Regions from separate parts of the Mycolicibacterium lutetiense genome, predicted to be linked through region 2. Evidence: riboswitches for the same ligand, from Rfam matches in the RefSeq annotation. Region 2 holds a riboswitch; the other holds the start of a gene.
What was found. A riboswitch is a leader RNA that binds a small molecule or an ion and turns the genes downstream of it on or off. The one in region 2 is predicted to bind cobalamin.
Positions count from the first base shown of each region.

Region 1: linked by a shared signal. The riboswitch ahead of metE (5-methyltetrahydropteroyltriglutamate--homocysteine S-methyltransferase) and the one ahead of JOF57_RS28625 (ABC transporter substrate-binding protein) in region 2 are both predicted to bind cobalamin.

Region 1 is NZ_JAGIOP010000001.1:1,070,914-1,077,995, reverse strand. It holds gene JOF57_RS05250 (PPE family protein) at 1-1,387, opposite strand, end outside; gene JOF57_RS05245 (class I SAM-dependent methyltransferase) at 1,544-2,353, shown strand; gene metE (5-methyltetrahydropteroyltriglutamate--homocysteine S-methyltransferase) at 2,447-4,720, opposite strand; cobalamin riboswitch at 4,848-5,052, opposite strand; gene JOF57_RS05235 (sensor domain-containing protein) at 5,122-5,784, opposite strand; gene JOF57_RS05230 (Rv2240c family protein) at 5,871-6,401, opposite strand; gene JOF57_RS05225 (MspA family porin) at 6,862-7,082, shown strand, end outside.
Region 2 is NZ_JAGIOP010000002.1:4,003,414-4,010,495, reverse strand. It holds gene JOF57_RS28655 (class I SAM-dependent methyltransferase) at 1-264, opposite strand, end outside; gene bluB (5,6-dimethylbenzimidazole synthase) at 329-988, shown strand; gene JOF57_RS28645 (LamB/YcsF family protein) at 998-1,759, shown strand; gene JOF57_RS28640 ((2Fe-2S)-binding protein) at 1,752-2,405, opposite strand; gene JOF57_RS28635 (ABC transporter ATP-binding protein) at 2,402-3,181, opposite strand; gene JOF57_RS28630 (FecCD family ABC transporter permease) at 3,178-4,194, opposite strand; gene JOF57_RS28625 (ABC transporter substrate-binding protein) at 4,194-5,165, opposite strand; cobalamin riboswitch at 5,206-5,331, opposite strand; gene rpsR (30S ribosomal protein S18) at 5,343-5,606, opposite strand; gene rpsN (30S ribosomal protein S14) at 5,606-5,911, opposite strand; gene rpmG (50S ribosomal protein L33) at 5,911-6,075, opposite strand; gene rpmB (50S ribosomal protein L28) at 6,075-6,311, opposite strand; gene mrf (ribosome hibernation factor-recruiting GTPase MRF) at 6,384-7,082, shown strand, end outside.

The DNA.
Region 1 (7,082 bases), on a different contig from region 2:
GGACCATCCCTGCGGCCGACGCGCTCGTGGGGACCGGTACGACTCCGGAGAAGCCGAGGGTTGTTGCCCCCTGGTCGCTGGATGACGGTGACGAAGGTCGGACAGGGTCGGGAACGTCCGCCGCCTCGGTGGCGTCCAGAAATTCGTAGCGGTAGCTCCGCGCACGGTCTCGCTTGCGACCGGCCTGTTTTCGACGGTGACGGGCGCCGACGGCCGCCCTGGCCGCCGCGACGGTGGTGAGAACGTCCGTCATGCCATCAGGTGATTTCGCACCGATCCTCGGTCCTGCCGCCACTGCCGGCGGATCCAATCCCGGCACGGCGTAGCCGACCATGGATGGGCCTGCGGCACCCCCCGCGGTACCCGGACTGCTCGGGGTGGGCACACCAGACCCCGCACCGGTCTGCGGAACCGCCGTCGAGGTCGCGGACAGGGGCAACGGCACGCCGACATCGGCCGACCGGCCGGCCCTGTGCCCGGCGTCGACATCGACGGGCCCTGGCATCAGCCCCGGATCCGGAACCTTGTTCTGCAGCAGCGTCAGTGCACCCAGCGCGCTGAGGGCACTCAGCGCCGGCGCGAAGAACGGCAGGAGCAGTAGCGAGTACGACGCGTAGTAGGGATACCAGAGCATGTCGTAGAGCACCAGGGCGATGATGGCGAGGACGGCGGCCTCGGCCGGGTTGAATCCCAACTGCCCGAAGAACTGTTGAAACGTCTCAAGGAGCTGCTCGGGATTGCCGGCTCCCGAGATGAGATCCGAGATCAGTTTCCAGACGTTGTTCAGCGGCTGGTCCCCCGACATTGAGCCCGACGTGTTCTGCTGATCGCTCCGTGCTTCACCTCCCGGCACAAGGATCGACGGCGCCGGCCGAGTCGATGGAACCGCCGAGTACGCGCCGGCCGCCACCGCTTCGTAGGTGGCCATCGATTCGGCCGCCTGCAGCCACATCCGCACATAATCGGCTTCGTTGATGGCGATCGGTATGGTGTTCAGGCCGAAGAAGTTGGTGACCGTGAGCACGCCGTGAGTGATGTGGTTGGCAGCGAGTTCGGCCAGGGTAGGCATGGTCGCCAGAGCGGTGCTGTACGCAGCCGCTACGGTCCCGTGCTGCGCGGCGGTGAGCGCACTGTCGGCGGAGGACTGCTCCAGCCACGCCAGGTAGGGGCCGTGGGCAGCCACATACTGCGTGGCGCTCGGTCCTTCCCAGCTGCAGGCCTGCACCCCGGCCAGAATCTGTGTGAGTTCGGCTGCTGCCGCACTGTATTGAATGCTCAGCGCGTCCCACTCAGCCGCCGCCGCAAGCAGGGATCCGGGACCGGGCCCCGCGGTCAGCAGAGCCGAATGCACCTCTGGAGGCACCGCAAACCACAGCGGTGCGGTCACGCCATCACCTCCTCACATGAGCCTTGTCCTCGAGCTAGTCGGTCACGGCCCACAGAAAGTTCCCGGGATGTTCGTAGTGACCGGTGAACCGGGGCAACGACTCTCGACACCGCAGCACGGGTATGCCGCAAATCCACCGGCAGGTACGGTCGGCGCATGCCAGTCATCGACGCTCGTCACCTGACCGCGATCTCAGAAACCGCGCTACTGACACTGCACCAGAGAGCGACCGAGGCGGCCCGGCCCGACGGCATCATCGAGGACCCGATGGCGATCACCCTGCGCAACAGCCTCGACTATGACTACGACCATTTCGGCCGGACCCACCAGGCCACCGCCCTGCGGGCCGTCGCATTCGACACCGCCGCTCACCGGTACCTCCGGGCACACCCCCGCGCCACGGTGGTGGCCCTCGCCGAGGGACTGCAAACCAGCTTCTGGCGTCTCGACAACGGTGAAATCAGCTGGCTCTCCGTGGATCTGGAGCCGGTCGTACAGCTACGCCAGGAACTACTACCGGCGTCTGACCGGCTGCGCCATCTGGCACAGTCCGCACTCGACCACTCCTGGATGGATCAGGTAGACACCACCAACGGAGTACTCATCACCGTCGAGGGATTGTTCCAATACCTCGACGAAAGCTCGGTCTTCGATCTCATCGCGGCCTGTGCCGCCAGGTTCCCCGGGGGACAGCTGATCTTCGACAGCGTCCCGCGATTTCTGAGCTGGTACTCGCAGCGATGCGGCATCAAGCTCAGCAAGCAGTACACCGCACCGCCGATGCCGTTCTCGTTCACCGCCGATCGGTACGACGAGTTGCGTTCCATACCAGGAGTTATCGCGGTACATGAGCTTGAGATGCCGGCCGGTCGGGGCAAGATCTTGTCGCGTGCCGCGGCACTCGCCTACCGATCCCGCTCACTCGAGCGGTTCCGCGCACCGACCAACGTCATCGAGTTCGGCTGATGCACTGGACAGTAGGCCGCCGAGCGTGGGTCTGATGCACGGGGTTCGACCCCATCGCGTGCATGAGACCCACGCCCGGCGACCTGAACGGCGCTATCCGGCGCGCACTTCCGCGGCAGCGCTGACCATGTGCCTGAGTGCCTCGGTCACCTCATCGGTGGTGCGGGTCTTCAAGCCACAGTCGGGATTGACCCAGAGCCGTTCGGCGGGAACCGCTCTGAGCGCTTCACGTAGCGATATGGCAATCTCCTCCACGCCGGGAACCCGTGGTGAGTGGATGTCATAGACACCTGGCCCGACACTGTTGGAGAAGCCGGCCGCGTTGAGATCACCGAGCACCTCCATGTGGGAGCGGGCCGCCTCGATGGAGGTCACGTCGGCGTCCAGGTCGGCGATCGCCCCGATCACCTCACCGAACTCCGAGTAGCACAGGTGCGTGTGGATCTGGGTCGAGTCCGCAACACCGGAGGTGGACAACCGGAACGCATCGACGGCCCAGCGTAGGTACGCCGCCTTGTCTTTGGTGCGCAGCGGCAGCAGTTCGCGCAATGCGGGTTCATCGACCTGGATGATCGCGATGCCCGCCGACTGCAGGTCCACAGTTTCGTCCCGGATGGCCAGGGCAACCTGATACGCGGTGTCGGCCAATGGCTGGTCGTCCCGGACGAAGGACCAGGCCAAGATGGTGACGGGGCCGGTGAGCATCCCCTTGACCGGTTTGCCGGTCAGCGACTGGGCATAGGTGATCCAATCGACCGTCATCTGCTCGGGTCGGACCACGTCCCCGTAGAGGATCGGCGGGCGGACGCACCGGCTGCCGTACGACTGCACCCAGCCGTTCTGGGTGGCGAAGAATCCGTCGAGTTGTTCGGCGAAGTACTGCACCATGTCGTTGCGCTCCGGCTCACCGTGTACCAGGACGTCCAAGCCCAATTCTTCTTGCAGCTTGATGACGTCGGCGATCTCGGCCTTCATCCGTCGCACGTACTCGGCCGCATCGATATGCCCGGCCCGAAGGTCCGCACGGGCGATACGAATGGCGGAGGTTTGTGGGTAGGACCCGATCGTAGTGGTGGGCAGGGACGGCAGCTTCAGCCGGTCCTGCTGTGCGGTACGGCGCTGGTCGGCCGGTCCACGGGTGGAGCCCGAGGCCACGATCGCCGAGATCCGTGCCCGCACCTGGCCGTTGTTGAGCCGTGGATCGGACTTGCGCGACGCGATGGCCGCGTCGGATGCCGCGATCTCAGCCGAGATCGCGTCCCGCCCCTGTCCGAGACCGCGCGCCAGGGCCACCACCTCGTCAACTTTTTCCACACCGAAGGCCAGCCAACTGCGCAGCGCCCCATCGATATCCGACTCTGCGTCGAGGGTGTACGGCACATGCAGCGTCGAGCACGACGTAGACACGGCCACGGCGCCCGCCGACCCCTGCAGTGTGGCCAGGGTGCCGAGCGCATTCTCCAGGTCCGTGCGCCAGATGTTGCGGCCGTCGACCACCCCGGCCACGACGAGCTTGTCCTTCAGCTCGGGAACCGCGGCCAGCACCGCCGCAGAGCCGGCCACCAGGTCGACACCGATGGCCTCGATCGGAGCACGCGCCAGCGCCGGCAGGGCGTCGGTCAGCTCGCCGAAGTACGTCGCGACAAACACCGAAGGCCGCTTGTTCAGCGCACCGAGTCGGGAGTACGTCCGCTCGGCGAGTTCGGCAGCGTTGTCCAGGATGTCGGTCACCAACACGGGCTCATCGAACTGGACCCACTCGACTCCGTGGTCAGCCAGCAGTCCAAGCAGCTCGGCATAGACAGCGACGAGTTCGTCCAGCCGGTCGATGGGCGTGCCGGCACCGTCCACTGCCTTCGACAACGCCAGGAAAGTCACCGGTCCCACAATCACCGGCCGGGCCGGGATCCCTTGACTGCGAGCCTCTTCCAGTTCTCCCAGCACCTTGGCCGGGTTGAGCGAAAATGACGTGTCGGGACGAAATTCCGGCACGAGGTAGTGGTAGTTGGTGTCGAACCACTTGGTCATCTCCAGCGGAGCGATGTCGTCGTTCCCGCGGGCGGCAGCGAAATATCGGTCGAGATCGTCGGCGATGCCGTGGACCCGGGTCGGCAGGGCTCCGACCAGAACTGCAGTGTCGAGCACCTGGTCGTAGTAGGAGAACGTGTTGACCGGGACCGAGTCCAGTCCGGCGGCGACCAACGATGCCCAGGTGTCGCGGCGCAACGTGGCGGCGACGGACTCGAGTTCGGCGCGGTCGATGCGTCCGGCCCAGTACTTCTCGACGGCGCGCTTGAGTTCTCGGTGGGGGCCGATCCGCGGCGACCCGAGGATGGTGGCGGTGAAGGGTGTTGCGGTTGTGCTCATGTCGACGTCCTTCAACGTGCGAGGGATGGCCACCGCCAGGAGACGTCAAACCGAACGCAGCCACCCGCCACGAGTGACCTGCCTTCGGCCACTGCCCATTCCGCGAGGCGATGAACCACCGGGCGCGGCGCGCCCGGTACAGCTGGCAGGTCTTCGGACTCACAGGCACGCACGGAAACCGTGCACCTACTGGCCGTCGCTTCCCAGCCGCAGTTACCTGCGTGCCAGTGCTGATGACGGCGGTCGTTCCTGCATACCGCTGCGGGACAGTCCCGGATTCTCACCGGGTTCCCTCTCACGTCGCATCTCGATCAGCATGCGACGTTCGATGTCGGCACCGCGCATACCCCGGCGCCGACAGACCAGCTGCGTGGCTCAGACTACCCGGTGATCAGCACCGCTCACCGTGGCATCGCGGCCTTGATCTTCTCCACCACATCAGCGGCCTGGGTCACCGAGGATCCCGCCGGCTTACACGCCTGGATGTCCATGACGAGGTTCGCGGCGACGGCCAGGGCACGCTGGCAGTCGCGGGTCTGATCCCCCTTGACCCGGGTGAACGGCAGGATGAGCTCGGAGTCAGTCCTGGTCAGGTCGCCACTCGTCCACTTCGGCAGCGGTTCACCGTTGAGGGTGATGTTCACGTGGTGGTTGGTGCACTTGGACCAACGCTCCGCCGACTGATCGAGGAAGTCGTTGGCGTCCTGAGTGGATGGATAGATGACCACCGACTGCACCAGCAGGTTGTCCCAGTTGTCATTGTCCGGCGCCCTCAGCAGCACCTGGCGCATGGCGGTCCAGTGCTCCCCGTAGATGGCGGACTCGTCGACCTGCCAGGCACCGAGGCAGTTCAGGTTGGGCAGCAGATTGCGGTGATCACTCATCTCGGTGACCGGCGGATGAGCCGTCATCTCCTCGGTCCCCATCAGGGTGTTGGCCTCGTCGGTGCTCAGCAGCAGTCCTTCTAGTGCCGATTTGGGCACGTCCTTCGGCGGACCCTGGGCCTTGTCGCCGTTGCTCGTACAACTGGTTGCCAATAGCACGAGCGCAACCAAGGAGGTCACAAGCCGGATCACGATAGTCCTTTACTGAAGGCACGGTTCACCGCGCTTCGGGTGGGTGAGTTTCGAACCTGGCCAGCGCCGGACGGTCAGGCGTGAGTGCCCGCGGTGGCACAGGCCATCTGCGCGTTGTTGGCGTCGTTGTTGAGCTGGGTGGCCGTGTCGTTGAGCGACTGACCCCCGGTCCGCAGCCCCATCTTCAGCAGCAACTTGGTGGCGCCGAACGACCAGGACCGCATCGGGTTGGCAATGTCGGGTGGAAGTCCCGGCGTACCAGCGGCATTCATCGCCGATGCGGCGGCTTCGCGCAGCGCGGTCCGCCCGCTGGTGTTCGTGGTGCTGACGGTCGGATCCCCGTAGTCGGGACGCTCCACGCCTTCGATCGAATCCGCAAAATCGCCATAGAACGTCGATGCCGAATCGAGGGCATCGGCAAACTTCGAGCACGCCGTAACCGCCGGCACGCCAGGGTCATCCGTACCGGCGACGGGCACGGCCACCGGAGCGGCGGCCGGCACCCCAGGCACCCCAGGCACCACGGGCGGCAGTTCCGGCACTCCGGGCGCCGCAGGTCCCGCAACGCCGGCCTCATCGCCGGGTTCGGCGAGTGCCGTTGGCATGGCGGCGAACCCAACACTGAAGGCAATGAGGAGCGATGCAATTCCTCGCTCATACATCTGGGACGACCTCAACGATTCCTCCGTCAGTCGGATAGCAGTTCGACGTCAAGCGTCATAGTTGACGTCGACGCATCACGGTCGGCCGTCCAGATGTCCAAAAGGTGAACACCAGGCCACGTCATCCCCCCTAACGGTCGTCCATTGTGCGGGGCCGCGCGCCTCAGCCACGTTGTGTATGTAATGCAGTGCAGTGCAATCGCTTTGACAGGAGGTTCACAGGTTCGACGATGCCAGGTCGCCAGAAACGCGGTGGCAATTGTTGGGATGTTGTTCACCGATTCGAAACCCGATCGGTTCATGATTCGTCGCGACAGATTCGTTGGGCCCTTTGGCTTCTCGCGACCACGGCGCGTCGCAAGACCAAACAGGGCCCAGAACCACGAGAGGCGCAAGTTCACACATGTTGAGTCGTTTTGCCCCGCTGGCTGCAGTCTGCCTGTTGGCCCCTGTGGCGATTGCGCCCCTCGCGTCGGCAGATCCCCCGCCCCCGCCGGACCCCGCCGCTCCTGCCGCAGCCGCAGCCGCACCCGCCCCGCCCCCACCGGACACCGGCGCAATGCCGTCCTCAGCCCCCGGCGTCCTGGACACCCCCGACGGCTGGCACGTCACCGTAGCCGGCGC
Region 2 (7,082 bases):
CGGTAGGTCGTCGAGGAAACGCGGATCCAGATCCGCAGCGACGACATGCCCGGACGGACCCACGCGATCGGCCAGCCAACGCGCCACCGATCCCGCCCCCGCGCCGACCTCCAGGCAGGACCAACCGGGGGCCACCCCCACCGTTTCGAGGAAGCGGATCGTCCACGGATCGCACAGCGACTCGAGCACCCGCAGCCGCGCCAGCTCTTCGTCCGTCTCGTAGTCGGCCGCAAAGTAGCCGCCGTCCCCCGTAGCGTCCGTCATCGGAACATTCTCGACATCACGACGGGGTTCGGTCGCAGAATCGCCCAGCCCATAAGCTCCACTCGTGTCTGAGCACGCCTTCAGCCCCGACGAGCGTCGCGCCGTCTACCGGGCCATCGCCGAACGCCGGGATATGCGCCGGTTCGTCCCCGGCAGCACGGTGGCGCCCGAGGTCCTCAGCCGCCTGCTGCACGCCGCACACGCGGCACCGAGCGTCGGCCTCATGCAGCCGTGGCGGTTCATCCGCATCACCGACGACGCGCTGCGCGGCAAGATCCACGCCCTCGTCGACGAGGAACGCATCCACACCGCCGACGCGCTCGGCGTCCGTGGCGATGAATTCCTGGCCCTGAAGGTCGAGGGAATCCTCGATTGCGCCGAGCTGTTCGTGGTTGCCCTCGGCGAGAACCGCGACCGGCACATCTTCGGCCGCCGCACCCTGCCCCAGATGGACCTGGCCTCGGTGTCCTGCGCGATCCAGAACATGTGGCTGGCCGCCCGCGCCGAGGGCCTCGGCATGGGCTGGGTGTCGATCTTCAAACCCCTGCCCCTGGCCCGGTTGATGGGCATGCCCGCCGACGCCGAACCCGTGGCGATCCTGTGCCTCGGCCCGGTGCCCGAGTTCCCGGACCGGCCGGTGCTGGAGATCGAGCACTGGACCACCGCACGCCCGCTGCCCGAATTCGTGTCGGAGAACGGCTGGCCGGACCCGACGTCGTCCTAGGCTGGTCGGGTGGCTGCATCCGTCGACCTCAACGCCGATCTCGGCGAGAGCTTCGGCGCGTGGAAACTCGGTGACGACGAGGCCATGCTCGACCTGGTCACCAGTGCCAACGTGGCCTGCGGTTTCCATGCCGGGGATCCGGCGCTGTTGCTGCGCACCTGCCGCGCGGCCGCGGACCGCGGTGTACGCGTCGGCGCCCAGGTCAGCTACCGGGACCTGGCCGGATTCGGCAGACGCTTCATCGACGTCACGCCCGAGGACCTGACCGCCGACGTGATCTACCAGATCGGCGCGCTGCAGGGCATCGCCCATGCCGCCGGAACAACTGTGACCTACGTGAAACCCCATGGTGCGCTGTACAACACGATCGTCAGCCACCGGGACCAGGCCGCCGCGGTGGCGGCCGCGGTAGCGGCCGTCGACACCGGCCTGCCAGTGCTGGGCCTGTCCGATTCGGTGTTCTTCGAGGAGGCCGAGCAACGCGGGCTGCGCACCGTCGCCGAGGCGTTCGCCGACCGCGCCTACCAACCCGACGGCACCTTGGTGTCGCGGCGCGAACCTGGCGCGGTGCTGCACGATCCCGCGGAGATCGCCGAGCGGGTGGCGCGGATGGTCACCGCCGGCCAGGTCACCGCGTTGGACGGCTCGGCCATCGAGGTGACAGTGGATTCCGTCTGCGTACACGGTGATTCCCCGGGTGCGGTGCAGATCGCCACGGCGGTGCGTGAGCGCCTGACCGAAGTCGGGATCACCCTGGCCGCGTTCAGTTGAGCGCGCAATCTCCGCAGTTCGATCCGCCGGGCACCCGGTAGTAGAGGCAACAACTGCGGCGGCGGAACGTCAACCCCGTCAGGTGGCCCGTCCCCACCAATTCGCCGGTGGCCAACAGTGATTCGGTGACGTCCAGGACGTCGTAGTGCAGTTCCGGTCGGGCCCGGGCCAGCTGAGCCGCCGCCGCGACCAACGCCGCCGCGGCATTGCCGTAGAGCAGCCGCGGCGCCATCTTGACCCGAAGCCCGGCGGCCAGCGGCTCGAGGTGGTCGACGATCACCGATCGATACAGCTGCCGCACCATCTCCGTACCGGCGTCGACAGGTTCGCCCAGCGGCTCCGGCAACCGGAGTTCGGTACTGGTGCCGCGGCGCTGCAGATCGGCCAGCCCGGGCAGCACCCCGTACTGCAGCGCACACCCCAGCAGCGGTGACCACAAGCGTGACGCGTGGCTGAACTGAACCAGGGAGGCACCGATACGAAGGTCCGTCGTGCGATACCCGGCGGTGGTCTTGGCGACGAGGTCGGCGCAGCCGTCGTCATAACAGCGTCGCACCGGAACCCAGCCGGCCGGATCCCCGCCGACGGTGATGGCGAAGAACCCGCCGAGCGAGGCGATCTCGCCGAGCTGGGTGCCGATGTTCACCACGTCGCCACCGTCTTGGGCACGACGGTGATCTGAGGCCTTCCGGCATCGACAGCGATCCGGGCTGCGACCCCGTATACGTCGGCAAGTAGATCCACGGTGAGGACCTCCACGGGGGTTCCGACGGTAACCAGTTCTCCGCCGTCAAGCACACAGATCCGATCGCAATATGCCGCAGCGAGATTCAGGTCGTGCAGGGCGGCGACCACCGTCGCACCGGACTCCCGCAGCAGGCCCAGGGCCTCGTGCTGGTGGCGCAGATCGAGGTGGTTCGTGGGCTCGTCGAGCACGATGACCTCGGTGCGTTGGGCCAGCGCGCGAGCGATGAGCACGCGTTGCTTCTGTCCTCCGGACAGCCGGCCGTAGCCGGCCCCGCTCAGGTCCGCAATATCCAGCGCGGCCAACGCGCTGCCGATGATTTCGCGGTCCTCACGGCTGTCGGAGTCGAACGATCGCTTGTACGGTGTGCGCCCCATCGCCACCATGTCGAACACGGTGAGCTCGAAATCGCCTGCGGCTTCCTGCAATACCGCCGCGACGCGTCGCGCGGCCAATTTGCCGGGCAGCATCCAGACGTCGGCGCCGTCAACCAGCACCCGTCCCGCGCTCGGCCGCAGGGCCCGGTACAACGTCCGCAGCAGCGTCGTCTTGCCAGCCCCGTTGGGACCCACCACGGCCAGCATCTCACCGGGGGCGACCGACAACGAGACGTCGGCGATCAACGGTCTGCCGCGCACCGACACCGAAACCGCCTCGAACTCCACGCCTGCCGTCACACCCGGGCCTTTCGTCGCATCAGCCACAGGAAGAACGGCCCGCCGACGAGTGCGGTCAGGATCCCGACGGGCAGTTCCTCCGGCGCGGCCACGGTCCTGGCCACGATGTCGCACAGCACCAAAAATGCCGCCCCCAGCAGTGCGGCGGCCGGCAGTGCCCGGCGATGGTCGGCACCGACCAACAGACGCGTCACATGCGGCATGACCAGCCCGACAAACCCGATCGTCCCGCTGACCGCGACCATGGTTCCGACCATGAGCGCCACGACGAGAAACATTCCCGCCCTGAACCGGTGTACATCGAGCCCGAGCGAGGCGGCCGCCTCCTCACCGGTGTAGAGCAGATTCAGCGATCGGGTGACGGCCAGCAGCACGATCACGCCGAGGACCACCGCCAACGCGGGCACCCAGACCATGCGCCAGGTGGTGCCACCCAGGCCCCCGAGCATCCACCGCACAGCCGACTGCGCCTTGTGCGGATCGTCAGAGGTCACGATCATCAGACTTGCCAGCGCGGACAGCACCTCGGCCACCGCCACGCCGGCCAGAACCAGCCGTACGGTCGTCATCCGCCCGCCCGAGCGGGCCAGAAAGTAGACCGCGACGAGCGCGAGGAAGGCTCCGAGGAAAGCTGCCAACGGCAAGGTCAGTGCAGGTAGCACCCCGGCGCCGAACACCAGCATGGCGACGGCGCCGACCGAGGCTCCCGAGGAGACGCCCAGCAGCATGGGATCGGCGAGCGGATTACGCACCACGGCCTGCAGCGCCATGCCGCACGCTGCCAGCCCTGCCCCGACCACCGCCGCCAGCACGACCCGGGGCAGCCGGGCGTCGAGCACGATGGATTCCCTTACCGCAGGCCAACTCTGCTCGACGAGGCCCGGATGGACGGCGTGCACCACGATGGCCCACACCTGTCCCGGCGCGATGGACACCGAACCGACGGCAACGCCGGCAGTCATCGCCGTCAGCAACAGCGCGGCAAGCCCGGCGAGGACCAGCCGGTAGGGAATCACGAAAATCGGTCCGGGTGCAGCTGTCGGGCCAGGGCCTGCACCGCGCGGCCCACCCGCACCCCGACCACCACCGAAGACAACGGGAGCACCGCGAACCGCTGCTGAGCAACCGCCGGAACATGTTGCAGCAGCGGATGTTCGGTCAGAAAGCGTTTCTTGTCGGCAACCGGCTGATCGCCGTAGTCGTAGATCACGATGACCTCGGGCGCCCGCTCGGCGAACTGCTCGAACGATACGTCGCCCCACACCTTGGGCACGTCGGCGAACACGTTGACGCCGCCGGCCGCCTCGATCATCAGGTTGCCGATGCCCTTGCCGCCCGAGGTGAACACCGTCGCCTCACCGCTGTCATAGACCGCGACCCGCGCCGGCTGGACGTCACGCACCTTCGCCGCGGACTGCGCCAGCTCGTCGTGCAGCGTCTGGATCTGCCGCTCGGCCCGGTCGGTGACACCGAAGATCTTTCCGATACTGCGGATTTCGTCGTCCACGGTGGACATGGCGACGGGCCCGGACCGGCAGTCCTCGATATTGAGGTAGGTATTCACCCCGGCGTCGGTCAGCCGTTGCCGGGCGCGACCCTCCTTCTCGTCGAACGCACTGTCCCAGCCGCCGTAGACGAAATCGGGTTCGACAGCCAGCAGCGACTCGTAGGACGGGTACTCCTTGGCCAGTACCGGAACGCTGTCGTAGGCGGCCTGATATTCGGGCAGGATCCGGTCGTCGAGGAACGACGTGCCGACCATGGAATCCTGCAGGCCCAGCGCCAGCAGCGTCTCGATCGCATGCTGGTTGAGTGCGACCGCACGGGCCGGCGGTCGGCCATAGGTGGTGCTGACACCGCAATTGTCGACAGTGACCGGGAATCCCGGCGGAGCGTTGCCCGCAGTCTCAGGCGCTGCGGTCGAGGCGCACCCCGATACCAGTAGCGCCGACACCAGTCCGGTGATCAGCCAACGAGCACCCATGGGCGTACCCGTCCTCTCCGGGGAGATCCGCCCCAGTACGTGCGAGGTGGCGACTGCGGTGTTTGTCTGGCTCTCGACGGCCAACGGATGCTGGTCGATCGATCACAGTGGCGGGACCGCGCCGGATTCACACCGGCTTCCACGATCCGCAGTCGCCCTATCGCCTCGAATGGTAGGTCAAGCCGGGCCGACCACCGGCAGCAGCGCCATCTCCCTGGCGTTCTTGATCGCCGTGGCGACCTGGCGCTGTTGTTGCGGAGTGAGCCCGGTGATGCGCCGGGACCGGATCTTGCCCCGCTCACTGATGAAGGTGCGCAGCAGATGGACATCCTTGTAGTCGACCTCGGTCACGCCGAGGGCCTTCAGCTGATTGCGCCTGGGCTTCTTGACATCGGTGGCCGGAGGGCGCTTCCTGGTGTTCTTCCGGGAGTTCGCCGCCATCACCAACTCGACTTCCGCACGCCCGGCAGTTCACCGCGGTGCGCCATTTCGCGGACGCGGACCCGCGACAGCCCGAACTTCCGCAGATGGCCACGCGGCCGGCCGTCGACCGCGTCTCGATTGCGCAGCCGCACCGGGCTGGAATCACGCGGCAGCCGCTGCAGCGCCGTGACCGCTGCGGCTTTCTCCTCACGCGTGCCGGCCGGATTGCGGATGGCCTCTTTGAGCTCGGCCCGTCGTTCCGCATAGCGCTCCACGAGTTTCCGGCGCTGCTCGTTCTTGACGATCTTGGATCGCTTGGCCATCAGCGCTCCTCACGGAATTCGACGTGACGACGGGTGACCGGGTCGTACTTGCGCAGCACGATCCGGTCCGGGTCGTTGCGGCGGTTCTTGCGGGTGACGTACGTGTACCCGGTGCCCGCGGTCGACTTCAGCTTCACGATGGGCCGGATATCGGTGCTGGCCATCAGATCTTCTCCCCTGCGCTACGCAGCCGGGCCACCACGGCCTCGATGCCGTCACGGTCGATCACCTTGATTCCCTTGGCGCTGACCCGAAGCCGGACCCGGCGACCCTCGCCTGCCAGGTAGTAGGTCTTGGTCTGGATGTTGGGGTTCCAGCGGCGACGACTGCGCTTGTGCGAGTGCGACACCGTGTTGCCGAACCCGGGCGAGCGCCCGGTGACTTGGCAGTGGGCAGACATCGGTCTCCTTCGAATGGGGTAGCCTTACGATAATGATAATCATTTTCAATAACAACTTTCTCGGGAGGTGCGGTGCGAACCCCTGTGGTGCTGATCGCCGGTCAAGGTGACAGCAACGGCGTAGCGGACGAACTGGGCCGCAGGCCCGGAACCGTGCTGGTGCGCCATACCTTTGACGGCCACGTGGTGCTGCGGACCGTGGCCGACCGGAACGGGACATCCGAACTCGCTCTCGAGCTCGCCCACGGTTGCGTGTCCTGCACCGTCCGCGACGACCTGCTGATCCTGTTGCGGCGCCTACACCGGCGCGGCGACGTGGATCGCATCGTGGTGCAGTTGATGCCCTGGCTGGAGGCCGAGCCGGTGTGCTGGGCGATCAACACCATCCGGGTCCACGTCGGGCCCGGTTACCTCGACGGGCCTGCCGCTCGCGACGTCACCATCGAGGCGGTGATCGCGTGCCTGGACGCGGCGGTCTGGCTGCAACAGTCTGTCGGCGACGAGGAACTGCCCGACGGACGCACGGTCGCCCAGGTGGTCGTCGGTCAGGCCGAGTTCGCCGACATGCTGGTGCTCAACGAGCCCGAGGCCACCACCCTGGCAGTGCTGCGCCGGCTCGCGCCCCGCGCCCGCATCACCGTGGGCCCCGACCGCGTCGAGCTCGCCCTGGCGCATCTGGAGCCGAACAGCCGGCGCGGGCGCACGGCCACCCCGCACGATCCACTCCTGGCCGGTGAACCGCCGCTGGCGCCCGACGACGAGGTCATCATC